2 linked regions of the Hahella sp. HNIBRBA332 genome follow. Each later gene encodes a partner of the first gene's protein in a complex. Links are inferred from orthologs where the notes say so. Each region holds a gene or a part of one and is shown on either strand. Other genes may lie near its edges.

Region 1 (7,955 bases):
GGTAGCGTACTAATACTTCGGAGCATAGCGTCATTACTATGTCGTTAAGAGTAGTGTCTTCATGCTGTTTTTTTAGTTGCTTAAGCCTATCGAGGTCGCATGCGAAGTAGGCTAGGCTGCGTTCTTTTCCAATGGCGCGATTAAACGATGTGGGAGGCGCGCTGAAAAGGGCGGGTGGAAGCGCCAGTCTATGTAAACGTTGAATCAATAATGTATAGAATGCTGATGCCGCGGCGTCTTTAGCCATATTGGCAAGTCTGAATGGCGTGTTCAGGGCGGAGCCGTAGACGTTGCTGATCAGGCGTGTTTTGGACGGCAAAGGATTCGGGCTCCAGGCTTGTTGTGGCCCTCTTTTAGTTGGCTCAGGAGAAAAGTCGAGCAGGGCGCTCATCAGCTCTTCGCCCGTTGCGCCATTGATCACTGAATGATGGATCTTGACGACCAAGGCGCAGCAGGCGCGCTCTTTTGTGTCGTTTGGCCGGTAACCGCTTACCAGCGTTATCTCCCACAGCGGTCTCTCGCGGCTTAACGGCTCTGCGAGTATTGCCGAAGTGAGTTGGAGTAATTGTTCTTCCGTGCCAGGTGTTGGGAGATGGACGTTACGAAGATGATTATTTAGGTCAAAGTCTGGATCATCTACCCAGTAAGGGTGGTCCAGTTTTAACGGCACCTCCACAAGACGCTGCCTGAATTGTCTGGCGGCAGGCAGGCGGGACTCAATGTGCTGGTGAAACGCCTCGAAGCTCAGCTTTCTGTTTTGTTCTGAGCAGTCAAGGACATACACGCCGCCGATATGCATGGGGGCGTTCTCTGTTTCCAGATAAAGGAAGGACGCATCCAGTTCGCTTAGCTGCTGCATATCCGCTTAATATCCAGTAATGGCGTACTGCTCACTTTAACAGTACGGCGCAGTCCGCGATAGCGGGTTGTTTTCGCTTGTCCTAATATTCTCGTTTGAGCTTATTTGGTGCGGTTTACTGCTATTTTGGTCAAAGCAAATAACGCATCTCGATATACCGAGGGAGCTAGCCGTTCGAGTCTTGCTGCGGCTCGGTCTGCGTACTCTTTCGCAAGCTTGACGGTATAATCCAGAGCCCCGGATTCCCTGACCGCGCTCATTACCGCATCCAGTTGCTCTAATCCGCCTTCTCTAATTGCTTTTCGGATCAGTTTTCTTTGTGCGTCATCGCCTTGTTGCTGTGCGTAAAGTAGTGGCAGGGTAGGCTTACCTTCAGCTAAGTCGTCGCCTACATTTTTGCCCATTTCCGCTGCGTTACCCTGATAGTCCAGAACATCGTCGATCAGCTGGAATGCAATACCGAGCTCCAGGCCAAATTCCTTCATGTCTGAGGTCGTTTCGGCACTAGCCTGACAAAGTATTGCTGCGCTATGTGAAGCGGCTTCGAATAGCATGGCTGTTTTGGCGGTGATCACTTCCATGTATTGTGCTTCAGTGATATCGGGGTTTTTACAGTTGGTCAGCTGTAATACTTCTCCCTCGGCAATAACATTTGTAGCGTTGGCCAATACCGCCATCACGTCCATGTCACGCAGCTCCACCATCATTTGAAATGCCCGGGAATAGAGAAAGTCACCGACCAGAACGCTGGGGGCGTTACCCCATTTCGCATTGGCGGTGTCTCGCCCGCGGCGTAGGTCTGACGTGTCCACAACATCGTCATGCAGCAGTGTCGCAGTGTGTAGAAACTCAATGATTGCAGCCAATTTCAGATAGTGCTTTGAGTTGGCGTTTAGAGCATTGCTGACCAGTAAGACCAGAAGGGGGCGCAGTCGCTTTCCGCCAGAGTCGATGATGTATTGGCCAATCTTTTCCACAAGTGGAACATTGGAGAAAAGCTGATTTTTTATGAGCCCGTCGACGGACAGAAAGTCTTCGTTAACGGCTGCGTAAATAGTTTCTGCCTGCATGCTTGAATGTTCACCGGAAGGCTATGCGCCCGCTATCGGATGTCCGGCGCTGTCGCCGGCCGGTTCGCATATAATGCGGCCGATTAAGTGATTACCGATGGGAGCGTGAGTGTCGACACTGGGTTTGGCACCCTACGGGAGAGGAATGCTAGGGGGGAAGTCCCTGCTGTGTCAAGGTTTTGCGGGCAATTATAGGGCGCTTGGCCCGGATGAAACAGGATTCTCTCCCAAGCCTCGGAGTAGCGTGAGCCTATCTATAAACTTAGTTGCTCAATCTTTCTGCATTTTGTATAATCTTGCGCCCGCAAAAACCATTCCCTGTCATAGGGTCACCAAAGAGTTTCCCCTGGCAACAGGCGCTGCGGCGGTTTGCCCGTTCAGTTTTCTGGCGGAGCCGGTATTAAGTAATGGTGGTGCATGGACTTCCTGCAGGCCTGATGAATGACTTAAGAAGACAGGCGGCGAAGTTCATATTTAACCCGTGTGATTGGAGATTTATCTCATGTACGCAGTTATCGTGAGTGGCGGTAAGCAACATCGCGTAAAAGAAGGCGAGCGTCTTAAGCTGGAAAAAATTGAAGTTGAAACCGGTGGTGTTGTTGAGTTCGACAAAGTGCTGCTTGTCGCCAACGGAGACGATGTTAAAGTAGGCGCTCCTGTTGTTGAAGGCGCTAAAGTGACTGCAGAAGTTGTAGCTCACGGCCGTCACAAGAAGGTCAACATCATTAAGTTCAGACGTCGTAAGCACCATATGAAGCGTATGGGGCACCGTCAGTGGTTTACTGAAGTTAAGATCACCGGAATTTCCGGCTGATACGGCAACTAATCTAGAGGAGTAATAACATGGCTCACAAGAAGGCGGCGGGTAGTAGCCGTAACGGTCGCGATTCAGAATCCAAACGACTTGGCGTCAAGCGCTTTGGCGGTCAATTCGTTAAGGCTGGCAACATTCTGGTTCGTCAGCGTGGCACAGAGTTCCATCCAGGTGAGAATGTAGGTTGTGGCCGCGACCACACTCTATTCGCCAAGCAAGATGGCTTTGTTAAGTTCAACGTTGGTGGCCCGTTAAACCGCAGAACAGTCAGTATTGTCGCTGCGGAATAAGGCTGGCCCGTAACGTTAAAAAGCTCCGCAGATGCGGAGCTTTTTTGTTTGCGCCGCACTTGCGCAAACCTTGTGTTATAAAGATGTTGGTAATAGCTGGCTTTAAACGTCGGCGAAATTGCAATTGTTGGGAGAAAAGGCATGAAATTCGTTGATGAGGCCACAATTTACGTGGAAGCAGGTAAAGGTGGAAATGGCTGTTTGAGCTTTCGTCGCGAAAAGTATGTGCCGAAGGGCGGGCCGGATGGCGGCGATGGTGGTGACGGCGGATCTGTCATTCTGGAGGCGGACGAGTCTATTAATACGCTCATTGACTATCGCTATACGCGTAAGTTTAAGGCGGCGAATGGCGAGAGCGGTCGCGGAGGCAACTGTACTGGCGCCAGTGGCGCTGATCTGGTGCTGAAAGTCCCTGTGGGAACAACTATTATCGATACGGATATTGATGAGGTGCTTGGCGATTTAGTGGAAGTCGGACAGCAAATTAAAGTGGCGCAAGGAGGCTTTCATGGTTTGGGTAATACCCGCTATAAGTCCAGTGTTAATCAGGCTCCTCGCCAAACCAAACCAGGGCAGCCTGGGGAGTCGAGAAATATCCGACTTGAGCTAAAGGTGTTGGCCGATGTGGGGTTGCTTGGTTTGCCCAATGCGGGTAAATCGACGCTGATTCGTGGTATCTCCTCCGCCAAACCCAAAGTGGCGGACTATCCTTTCACGACTCTGGTTCCCAATCTTGGCGTTGTGCGCGTGCAGGCGCACCGTAGCTTTGTTGTGGCTGATATTCCAGGATTGATTGAGGGGGCGGCTGATGGCGCAGGGTTAGGTATACGTTTTCTTAAGCATTTGGTTCGTACTCGCCTCCTGTTGCATGTGGTGGACGTATCTCCGCTGGATGAGTCGGATCCGGTCGAGTCGGCGGTAAAAATTGTGGCGGAACTGGAAAAGTTCAGTCCGGCGTTGGCTGCTCGCGATAGGTGGTTGGTGCTCAACAAAACGGATTTGTTGGCGGAGGATGAGAAAGACGCAATTTGCGCTGATATTTTGAAGCGTTTGAATTGGTCTGGCCCTAGCTATGAGATTTCTGCTTTGGCGGGCGAGGGCTTACCGCGTCTTTGTCAGGATATTATGACCTGGATTGAGCGAAGGGCTGAGGAAGAGCGTGATGACCCTGATGTGGCGGAGGCGGATCGCCTGAATCGTGAGCAAATGGATCAGGAAGTTCGTGAGCGCATTCAGTTTCTGAATGAGCAGCGTCGCCAGGCGAGAAAGAAGGCGAAGGAATCTGATGGCGATGATGATGACGAAGATGTTGAAGTTTTTTATGCGCCTTAACGGGATCTATGGGGTTGTGTGAATTATGTCGGTCAGGCTGCAACTAGGACAATTAAACGAATCGCAGGCGCGAGCGCGTCTGCGGGAAACCCGTCGCTGGGTGATTAAAATCGGCAGCGCATTGCTGACAAATGATGGTCGCGGGTTGGCCTTGGACGCAATGGGGCTGTGGGTGGATCAGTTGGCGGCTTTACGCAAAGATGGTGTAGAAGTGGTCGTTGTCTCTTCTGGCGCGGTGGCGGAAGGGATGAGTCGCTTAGGGTGGAAGGAGCGTCCAAAATTACTGGACGAACTGCAAGCTGCAGCCGCAGTGGGGCAAATGGGGCTGGTTCAGGCGTGGGAGGCGCAATTTAAGCGTCATAATATGCAGACCGCCCAAATCCTTTTGACTCATGAAGATTTGTCCGACCGCAAGCGCTACCTGAATGCTCGGGGAGCGTTATGTACCTTAATTGATATGGGGGTGGCTCCTATTATCAATGAAAACGATACGGTGGTGACGGATGAGATTCGCTTTGGCGATAACGATACGCTAGCTGCCTTGGTTGCGAATCTGGTCGAGGCTGACCATTTGATTATTTTGACGGATCAGTCGGGCTTGTTTGATAAGGATCCTCGCTCCAATGCCGATGCTAGCTTGGTGGGAGTGGCCAAGGCTAATGACGCGGCCTTGGATAGTATGGCTTCTGGTAGCTCTGGGGCTTTGGGTCGGGGCGGAATGTTCACCAAACTGCGCGCCTCGCGTTTGGCGAGTCGCTCGGGGGCTGCGACAGTTATTGTGGGTGGGCGCATCGATTCGGTGCTTACCCGTTTGCGTAATGGGGATGAGCTGGGGACGCTTCTGCTTCCTGACCAAGAGCGCTGGGTTGCGCGTAAGCAGTGGCTTGCCGGACATCTCAAAACCCGGGGGCGTCTAGTGCTGGATGATGGCGCCGTGCGCGTGCTGACGCAGCAGGGGCGGAGCTTGCTGCCTGTTGGAGTCAAGTCTGTGGATGGCGGCTTTCAGCGCGGAGAGATGGTGAGTTGTTATGATTTGCAGGGTAATGAGGTCGCCAGAGGGTTGGTGAACTACGATGCGGATGAAGCGGTGCGAATTGTTGGCGTTGCTTCTGAGAAAATTGAATCTATTCTAGGCTATATCAATGAACCAGAGTTAATACATCGAGATAACTTAGTTTTATTGTAGTTTTTCCTGGAAAGCAGACAATAAAAAACCGACCTAAGCCGGTTTTTTATTGTTCAGAAGAACTTAGCTAGCCTTCAGCGCCTTAATTTTGGCGTTTAGACGGCTCTTGGTGCGAGCAGCTTTGTTCTTGCTGAAAATGCCTTTGTTGACCATGGAGTCAATGATCGGCGCTGCAGTAGTTAATGCTTGGGTTGCGCCGTCATAGCTGCCTTGCTCGATCTGGGCGCTAACTTTCTTGATGTATGTGCGTACCATGGAGCGCAGGCTCATGTTATGAGCGCGGCGTTTTACTTGCTGCCTGGCGCGCTTCTTGGATGAAGGATTGTTCGCCACCTTGAAACTCCTCAATAATCGAATGCTGTCGGTTGGTGTCGCCGAAATAAATGACGCGGAAATATGCCGCTTTCGTGGTCATTTGTCAACGATTATGGCAAAAAAAATGATTGTTTTTCATTCAACGCAAGCGTGGCGCCCGAGTGATCTATTTTTCCGCTAACTCTCACATGATAGGATGTGCCGCCTGTCAATAAAGGGGCTTTCGTCCGCCTCTCAACGCTATTCTCAATTTTCCTAGGTATGAATGATTTGTGAGCGCAGCAGATACGCATAAAGAAAAGCCTACTCCGTCATTATTGAGGTCCAGTGGCTTGGTCGGAGTGATGACCATGCTTTCCAGGGTGTTAGGCTTGGCTCGGGACATTGTAATCGCCAACTTTTTTGGCGCGGGCGCTGGGGCTGATGCTTTTTTTGTGGCGTTTAAAATTCCAAACTTTATGCGCCGCTTGTTTGCAGAAGGCGCCTTTTCGCAAGCTTTTGTTCCGGTGTTGTCGGAATATCGTACGAAGCAGTCGCCGGTTGCGGTGAAAACGCTTGTGGATAATGTCTCCGGTACGCTGGGGGTGGTTTTATTGATCATTACTGTTCTGGCTGTAGTGGCGGCTCCACTCTTGGCGGCATTATTCGCTCCGGGCTTCCTGGATAATAATGATAAGTTTGCGCTTACAGTGGAAATGCTGCGTCTGACATTTCCTTATCTGCTGCTTATTTCAATGACGGCGTTTGCGGGAGCAATATTAAATAGCTACGACTATTTTGCTGTTCCGGCATTTACTCCCGTGCTGCTGAATCTATCATTGATTGGCGCGGCATTTTTGATCACGCCATATATGGACGAGCCAGTGATGGCTTTAGCTTGGGGCGTATTAATTGCTGGTATGGCTCAATTGCTGTTCCAACTTCCTTTTCTCTCTCGCTTGCAGTTGCTTCCCAAGCCCAAGGTGGATAGAAAGCATGAGGGAGTCCGCAGAATTTTGCGATTGATGACGCCAGCCATGTTTGGCGTGTCAGTAAGCCAGATAAACCTTCTCCTGGACACCATCCTGGCCTCTTTTCTGGTGACGGGGAGTGTTTCCTGGCTGTATTACTCTGATCGCTTATCGGAGCTGCCTTTAGGTGTTTTTGGAATCGCGATTGCGACTGTGATCTTGCCCAGTCTGTCGCGAAAACATGCGGCAGATAACGCCAAAGACTTCTCCGCCACCCTTGATTGGGCGATACGAGCGGTGCTTTTGATTGGCCTGCCTGCTGCGGTGGCTCTAATGACGCTTGCGCAGCCTATGATTGCTACGTTGTTCCAGCATGGGGCGCTGACTGACTTCGATGTGAGAATGTCTGCGCAAAGCTTGCAGGCGTATTCTCTCGGCTTAACTTTTTTTATGTTGGTGAAAGTTCTGGCGCCAGGCTACTTCTCACGGCAGGACACTAGAACGCCTGTAAAGATAGGGATTGCGGCGATGATCGCTAATATGGTGTTCAATCTCGCATTGATTTACCCCATGGCGCACGCGGGTTTGGCTCTGGCGACGTCTTTATCGGCAGCGTTAAATGCTGGTCTGCTATGGCGCGGACTGGTGAAAGCCGGCGTACTCCAGCACCAATCTGGTTGGAGAGTGTTCTTGTTGCGTCTTGTGGGCGCCAATGTCGTGATGGCGCTGGTTCTCGTGGCATTATTGCCTGCTGAGGGTTTCTGGTTTTCGGCGAATACTGCGACGCGTGCGTTTTGGTTGTTGGGAATATGCTGCGCAGGCGGGTTGAGTTATTTCGCGTCTCTTTATGTGTTTGGCGTTCGGCCCCGCCAGTTTTTTATGCGCGGATAAAGGCCTTGCTTCAAATGAGACCTCATAGATTGGGCAGCCGGCGCCACATGCTTTATAATCGCGCTTTTGCATGGCCGCTGTAGACGCATGAAACTGATTCGGGGACTGCACAACTTAAAACCATTCGCCTCTGGCTGCGTGGCGACTATTGGAAACTTTGATGGCGTGCATATTGGTCACCAAGTCATAATCAGTCAACTACAGTCCAGGGCTGAAAGCATGGGCGTTCCCGCCGTCGTCATGGTGTT
Region 2 (5,435 bases), 5.4 Mb from region 1 along the record:
TTTTCCAATTGTCGAAAAACATCGACCCAACCCCAATCGCCATGAAAAATCATGCGAAAGGGTTCAAAGCCTTGCCTATTTATGGCGTAGAAAAGGTCTTTGTCTCCGTCGAGGCCTTAGATAAGTTCGCCCTCAGCATAGATGATCTGAGCATGCCCGTTGAAACCCTGGAGATCAGCGCCATTAAAGAAAAAATGGCGATGGCGGACCATATATTCAGCTTTTAAAACGTCTTTTTTCAACCCACTAATTCATCATTACTCATACGCCATGGTGTTACATATATTCAATAAAGGCATTCGCAATCGCGAGCTGCTTAAAACCTGCGCTGAAATGACAGGCCCCAATGACAGTCTGCTTTTAATTGAAGACGGCGTAATATGGGCCAAGGAACATAAAGAGAACTCATTGCTGCTGGGACTCCTTGATGCAGGCGTCAAAGTGTATGCGCTCAAGGAAGATCTGACCGCGCGAGGCATCACCGCCGCAGACGCCATTGCAATAGCGGACTACGCACAGTTCGTCGAATTGACCGAGCGCCACCCTCGCAGCGTTTCCTGGTTCTAAAGCCATATCGCAAACAAAAAGCGGAAGCTATTCCATGACGTTACAGGACCTCCCCCTGGATAAAGACGGCTTTCTGGTCAATCTGAACGACTGGAGCCCCACTATCGCAGAAGAAATCGCCGCACACGAGAATATCGCACTGACTCCCGAGCATTGGGAAATCATAGATCTGGTGCGGGAGTTTTATGATGAATTCGGCCTGTCCCCGGTCAATCGCGTTCTGGTGAAAACCACAGGGGCCAAACTGGGCCAGGACAAAGGCAACAGCATTTATCTGATGCAACTGTTTCCCGGCGGCCCCGCCAAAATTGCCTGCAAAATCGCCGGCCTCCCCAAGCCGAACAACTGCCTGTAAACAAGGAAAACCTATGCTGAATGAAAAGTTTCCCAAAGAAAGCAACGAACACGCTTTCGCTCCTTTTATCAGGGCATTAGGTAAAGGTAAAAAGGGCTCTCGCTCACTGACCCGTGAAGAAGCGCGCGCCGCCATGGGAATGATTCTGGACGGCGATACGCTGGACCTGCAGCTTGGCGCGTTTCTTATGCTGTTGCGGGTGAAAGAAGAAACGCCGGAGGAATTGGCTGGATTTGTGGAAGCGGCGCAGGCCAGATTTAACGCCCCCAAACTCAAGGTGGATATTGACTGGAGTTCCTACGCAGGCAAGAAGCGTCACCAACCTTGGTTTCTGTTCGCCGCCCTATTACTGAGCCAAAACGGTTATCGCATTTTTATGCATGGCTCTGAGGGCCATACGCAGGGACGCCTTTACACTCGTTCGGTGGTTGAAACCCTGGGCCTGCCCGTGGCGGCCAACTGGCATGACGCCGAAAGAGCCCTTGAGGACAGCCACTTCGTATATATGCCACTGCAAAGCTTTTCTCCCCGTTTGCACGACATTATTCAGATGCGCTCAATTTTAGGCCTGCGCTCTCCCGTGCATTCCATGGCGCGCCTGCTGAACCCCCTTCATGCCCCTCTCGTCATGCAGGGCATCTTCCACCCGCCCTACAATCCTATACACCAGCTCAGCGCCAACCTGTTGCAATACCCCACCGCCGTCGTTATCAAGGGCGAAGGAGGTGAAGTCGAACGCAACCCGGACGCCCAATGTGTGGCGCATGTCAGCCGCCAGGGCGAAACCTTCGAAGAAACCTGGCCGCCTTTATTTGCGCAACGTCATCTCAAAGCAGAAGAGCTCTCCATTGAACACATGCTTAATGTGTGGCGAGGAGTTGATGAAGATGAGTATGCAGAGGCCGCGGCGATCAGCACCCTGGCATTGGCGTTGAAATATATTGGAAATAGCCAGTCTCAACAGGAAGCGCTGGAAACCGCCACAGAATGGTGGCGCAAGCGGGATAAACAACGATTCTGAGGATACAGAAATAGAAAGGGCGAACCATGTTCGCCCTTATTTCATTTGTGCTCTATGGCTTGGCCAAGCCTGCACTCTTACCAGAACGCTTAAGAGTAGTAAGCGTTGTCCGTGACCGTATGGTCAGTGGCGTCACGAACGCCTTTCAACTCTGGAATTTTCGTCAACAGCGTTTTCTCAACGCCTTGCTTCAGGGTGAAATCCACCGCCGAACACCCCTGACAACCGCCGCCGAACTTGAGTACGGCGATATCGTCAACCACTTCCACCAGAGACACTTCGCCGCCATGGGAGGCCAGTCCAGGGTTAATTTCGGTATACAGGATGTAATTGATACGATCAGGCAACGGAGAGCTTTCGTCCACCTTGGGCATTTTGGCGTTGGGCGCCTTAATGGTGAGCTGGCCGCCCATGCGTTCGGTGTTGAAGTCAACGAAAGCTTCTTCCAGGTATGGCAGGCTGTTTTTATCCAGATACAGGGTAAAAGCGTCAAACTCGACTTTTTCATCATCCTTTATGATCTCTTCCGGCTTACAGTACGCCAGACAAGTTTCCGCATACTTGGTGCCTGGCTGCGTCACGAACATGCGCACGCCCATGCCCTCGGTTTTTTGCTTTTCCAGTAATTGCGCGAGGTAGTCGCGAGCCGATTCTGTGACTGTTACCATTCCTAAATAGCCCCAAAGGTGATTGATGCTGTGAATTGTAGAGCAAAAGCCTCGTTGGTTAAAGCCTTAGCAAATTAGTAGGATTTAGCTGAAGCGCGCTTTACCTATACCCCCACATCGGTCTCCGCAATACTGCAAAAGGCTTCTTAGCCCTAGGCAAACAGGGCATCTTATGGCTTAATCTGCTAATATTCTCCCCCTTTAGAATCATAATGACTACGGCTAGGTTTTTCACATGCTGACGCGGATCCAACGAGTAGAAGCCCTTAATGACTCCCTGAAAAAACGGATATTGATATTGGACGGCGCCATGGGAACCATGATTCAGCGCTACAAACTGGAGGAAGCCGATTATCGAGGCGAACGATTCAAGGACTTTCACCGCGATATCAAAGGCAATAACGATCTTTTGTGTCTGACCCAGCCGCACATTATCAAAGCCATTCACAAAGCCTATCTGGACGCTGGCGCCGACATTATTGAAACCAACAGTTTCAACGCCACCTGGGTATCCCAAGCCGAATACGGACTGGAAGATATTGTTTACGAGCTGAATGTCGCCAGCGCCAAGGTCGCCCGTGAAGCGGCGGCCGAGAAAACCGCGGAAACCCCGGACACCCCACGTTTCGTGGCCGGCGTGTTAGGCCCAACCTCCCGCACCGCCTCCATTTCGCCTGACGTTAACAATCCCGGATATCGCAATGTTGATTTCCAGACTCTGGTCGACAATTACTACGAAGCCACCAAAGGTTTGGTCGATGGCGGCAGCGACATCATCCTGATCGAAACCATTTTCGATACACTGAACGCCAAGGCCTGCATATACGCCGTTCAGCAATACTTTATCGACCACAATATCGAACTGCCGATAATGATTTCCGGCACGATCACCGACGCCTCAGGGCGGACGCTGTCTGGACAGACGGCAGAGGCATTCTGGAATTCCGTGGCGCATTCAAGGCCCATCAGCATTGGCCTGAACTGTGCGCTGGGGGCGGACGCCCTGCGTCCTTATGTGGAAGAACTGTCCAACCGCGCCACTACTTATATCAGCGCCCACCCTAACGCCGGTTTGCCCAACGAATTCGGAGAGTACGATCAAACGCCGGAAGAAATGGCGGCCATTGTCGAAGGTTTCGCCCAAGATGGTTTTGTGAACATCATTGGCGGCTGTTGCGGCACCACGCCCGACCACATTGCCGCGATTAAAAAGGCGGTAGATAAGCACGCGCCACGGACCATTCCCAACATCAAACCACGTCTACGCCTTTCAGGGCTGGAGCCTTTTACGCTCACAGATGAAATCCGTTTCGTAAACGTAGGCGAACGCACCAACGTTACTGGCTCCCGCCGCTTTCTGCGTCTGATCAAAGAAGAGAGTTACGAAGAAGCGCTTGATGTGGCCCGCGATCAAGTGGAAAACGGCGCTCAGGTCATCGACATCAACATGGATGAAGGCATGTTGGAGTCGGCGGATGCAATGAAAGTCTTCCTGAACCTGATCGCTTCTGAACCTGATATTTCCAAGGTTCCCATTATGGTGGACTCATCAAAATGGGAAGTCATCGAAGCGGGTCTGCGCTGCATTCAAGGTAAAGCTGTGGTGAACTCCATCAGCTTGAAAGAAGGCGAAGAGGACTTTATCGCCAAAGCGAAATCGTGCATGCGCTACGGCGCAGCAGTGGTCGTCATGGCGTTCGACGAAGCAGGCCAGGCTGACACCTACGAGCGCAAAACGGAGATCTGCAAACGCAGCTACGATATTCTGGTTGGACTGGGCTATCCGCCACAGGACATCATTTTCGACCCGAATATTTTCGCCATCGCCACAGGGATTGAAGAGCACAACAACTACGCCGTGGACTTCATCCAAGCCACCCGCTGGATTCGCGAGAACCTGCCCTACGCCAACATCTCCGGGGGCGTCAGCAACGTTTCCTTCTCCTTCCGCGGCAATGACACCGTGCGCGAGGCGATTCACTCGGTATTCCTGTTCCACGCCATCAACGCCGGCATGAACATGGGTATCGTCAACCCGGCGCAATTGGTCATTTACGATGAGATTCCCGCCGAACTCAAAGAGCTGGTGGAAGACGTCGTTCTGAACAAGCACCCCGACGCCACAGAACGCCTGCTGGAAGCCGCTGAGCGCTACCGCAGCACAGGCGAGAAAAAGCAGGAAGAGAGCCAGGAGTGGCGCTCCTGGCCTGTCACCAAACGCCTTGAACACGCGTTGGTGAAAGGCGTGAACGCTTATATCCTCGAAGACACGGAAGAAGCGCGACTGGCGGCGGCGCGCCCTATCGAAGTTATCGAAGGTCCGCTGATGGACGGCATGAATGTCGTCGGCGACTTGTTCGGCTCCGGCAAAATGTTCCTGCCCCAGGTAGTGAAAAGCGCCCGCGTCATGAAGCAGGCGGTGGCGCACTTGATCCCGTACATTGAACAGGAAAAAGACGCCAAGGAGAAAGCCAAAGGTCGCATCCTGATGGCCACGGTCAAGGGCGATGTGCACGACATTGGCAAGAATATCGTTGGCGTTGTACTGCAATGTAATAACTATGAAGTTATCGACCTGGGCGTCATGGTCCCCTGTGAGAAAATACTGCAGGTGGCCAAAGAGGAAAATGTAGACATTATTGGTCTCAGCGGCCTGATCACACCGTCACTGGATGAAATGGTGCATGTCGCGCGCGAAATGCAGCGCCTTAACTTCAATATTCCTCTGATGATCGGCGGCGCCACCACCTCCAAGGCGCACACCGCCGTCAAAATTGAGCCGGAATACAAGAACGACGTGACCGTTTACGTCACCGACGCCTCC

The links. Proteins that work in one complex are often made in the same cells at the same time.
Region 2: the proteins of cgtA (region 1) and O5O45_RS06595 are in contact, whole or in part, in a crystal structure (PDB 8BFT), measured with the Escherichia coli proteins. The link is inferred for Hahella sp. HNIBRBA332 from one-to-one orthologs.

The regions. Positions count from the first base shown.
Region 1 is NZ_CP132203.1:6,840,576-6,848,530, forward strand. What follows is about bases 2,307-5,269. They hold cgtA (Obg family GTPase CgtA), read left to right. Parts: upstream 2,307-3,174; coding sequence 3,175-4,365; downstream 4,366-5,269. Other genes in these bases: rplU (50S ribosomal protein L21), read left to right, coding at 2,432-2,743; rpmA (50S ribosomal protein L27), read left to right, coding at 2,773-3,033; proB (glutamate 5-kinase), read left to right, coding at 4,391-5,269. Outside these bases: O5O45_RS30425 (WS/DGAT/MGAT family O-acyltransferase), read right to left, coding at 1-859; O5O45_RS30430 (polyprenyl synthetase family protein), read right to left, coding at 961-1,929; more of proB, read left to right, coding at 5,270-5,551; rpsT (30S ribosomal protein S20), read right to left, coding at 5,615-5,884; murein biosynthesis integral membrane protein MurJ, read left to right, coding at 6,139-7,707; ribF (bifunctional riboflavin kinase/FAD synthetase), read left to right, coding at 7,795-7,955. UniProt on the Escherichia coli protein: An essential GTPase which binds GTP, GDP and possibly (p)ppGpp with moderate affinity, with high nucleotide exchange rates and a fairly low GTP hydrolysis rate.
Region 2 is NZ_CP132203.1:1,414,879-1,420,313, reverse strand. What follows is about bases 1-2,939. They hold O5O45_RS06595 (glycosyl transferase family protein), read left to right. Parts: upstream 1-935; coding sequence 936-1,943; downstream 1,944-2,939. Other genes in these bases: metH (methionine synthase), read left to right, coding at 2,847-2,939; nfuA (Fe-S biogenesis protein NfuA), read right to left, coding at 2,033-2,611; O5O45_RS06600 (TusE/DsrC/DsvC family sulfur relay protein), read left to right, coding at 602-922; tusB (sulfurtransferase complex subunit TusB), read left to right, coding at 271-567; tusC (sulfurtransferase complex subunit TusC), read left to right, coding at 1-227. Outside these bases: more of metH, read left to right, coding at 2,940-5,435.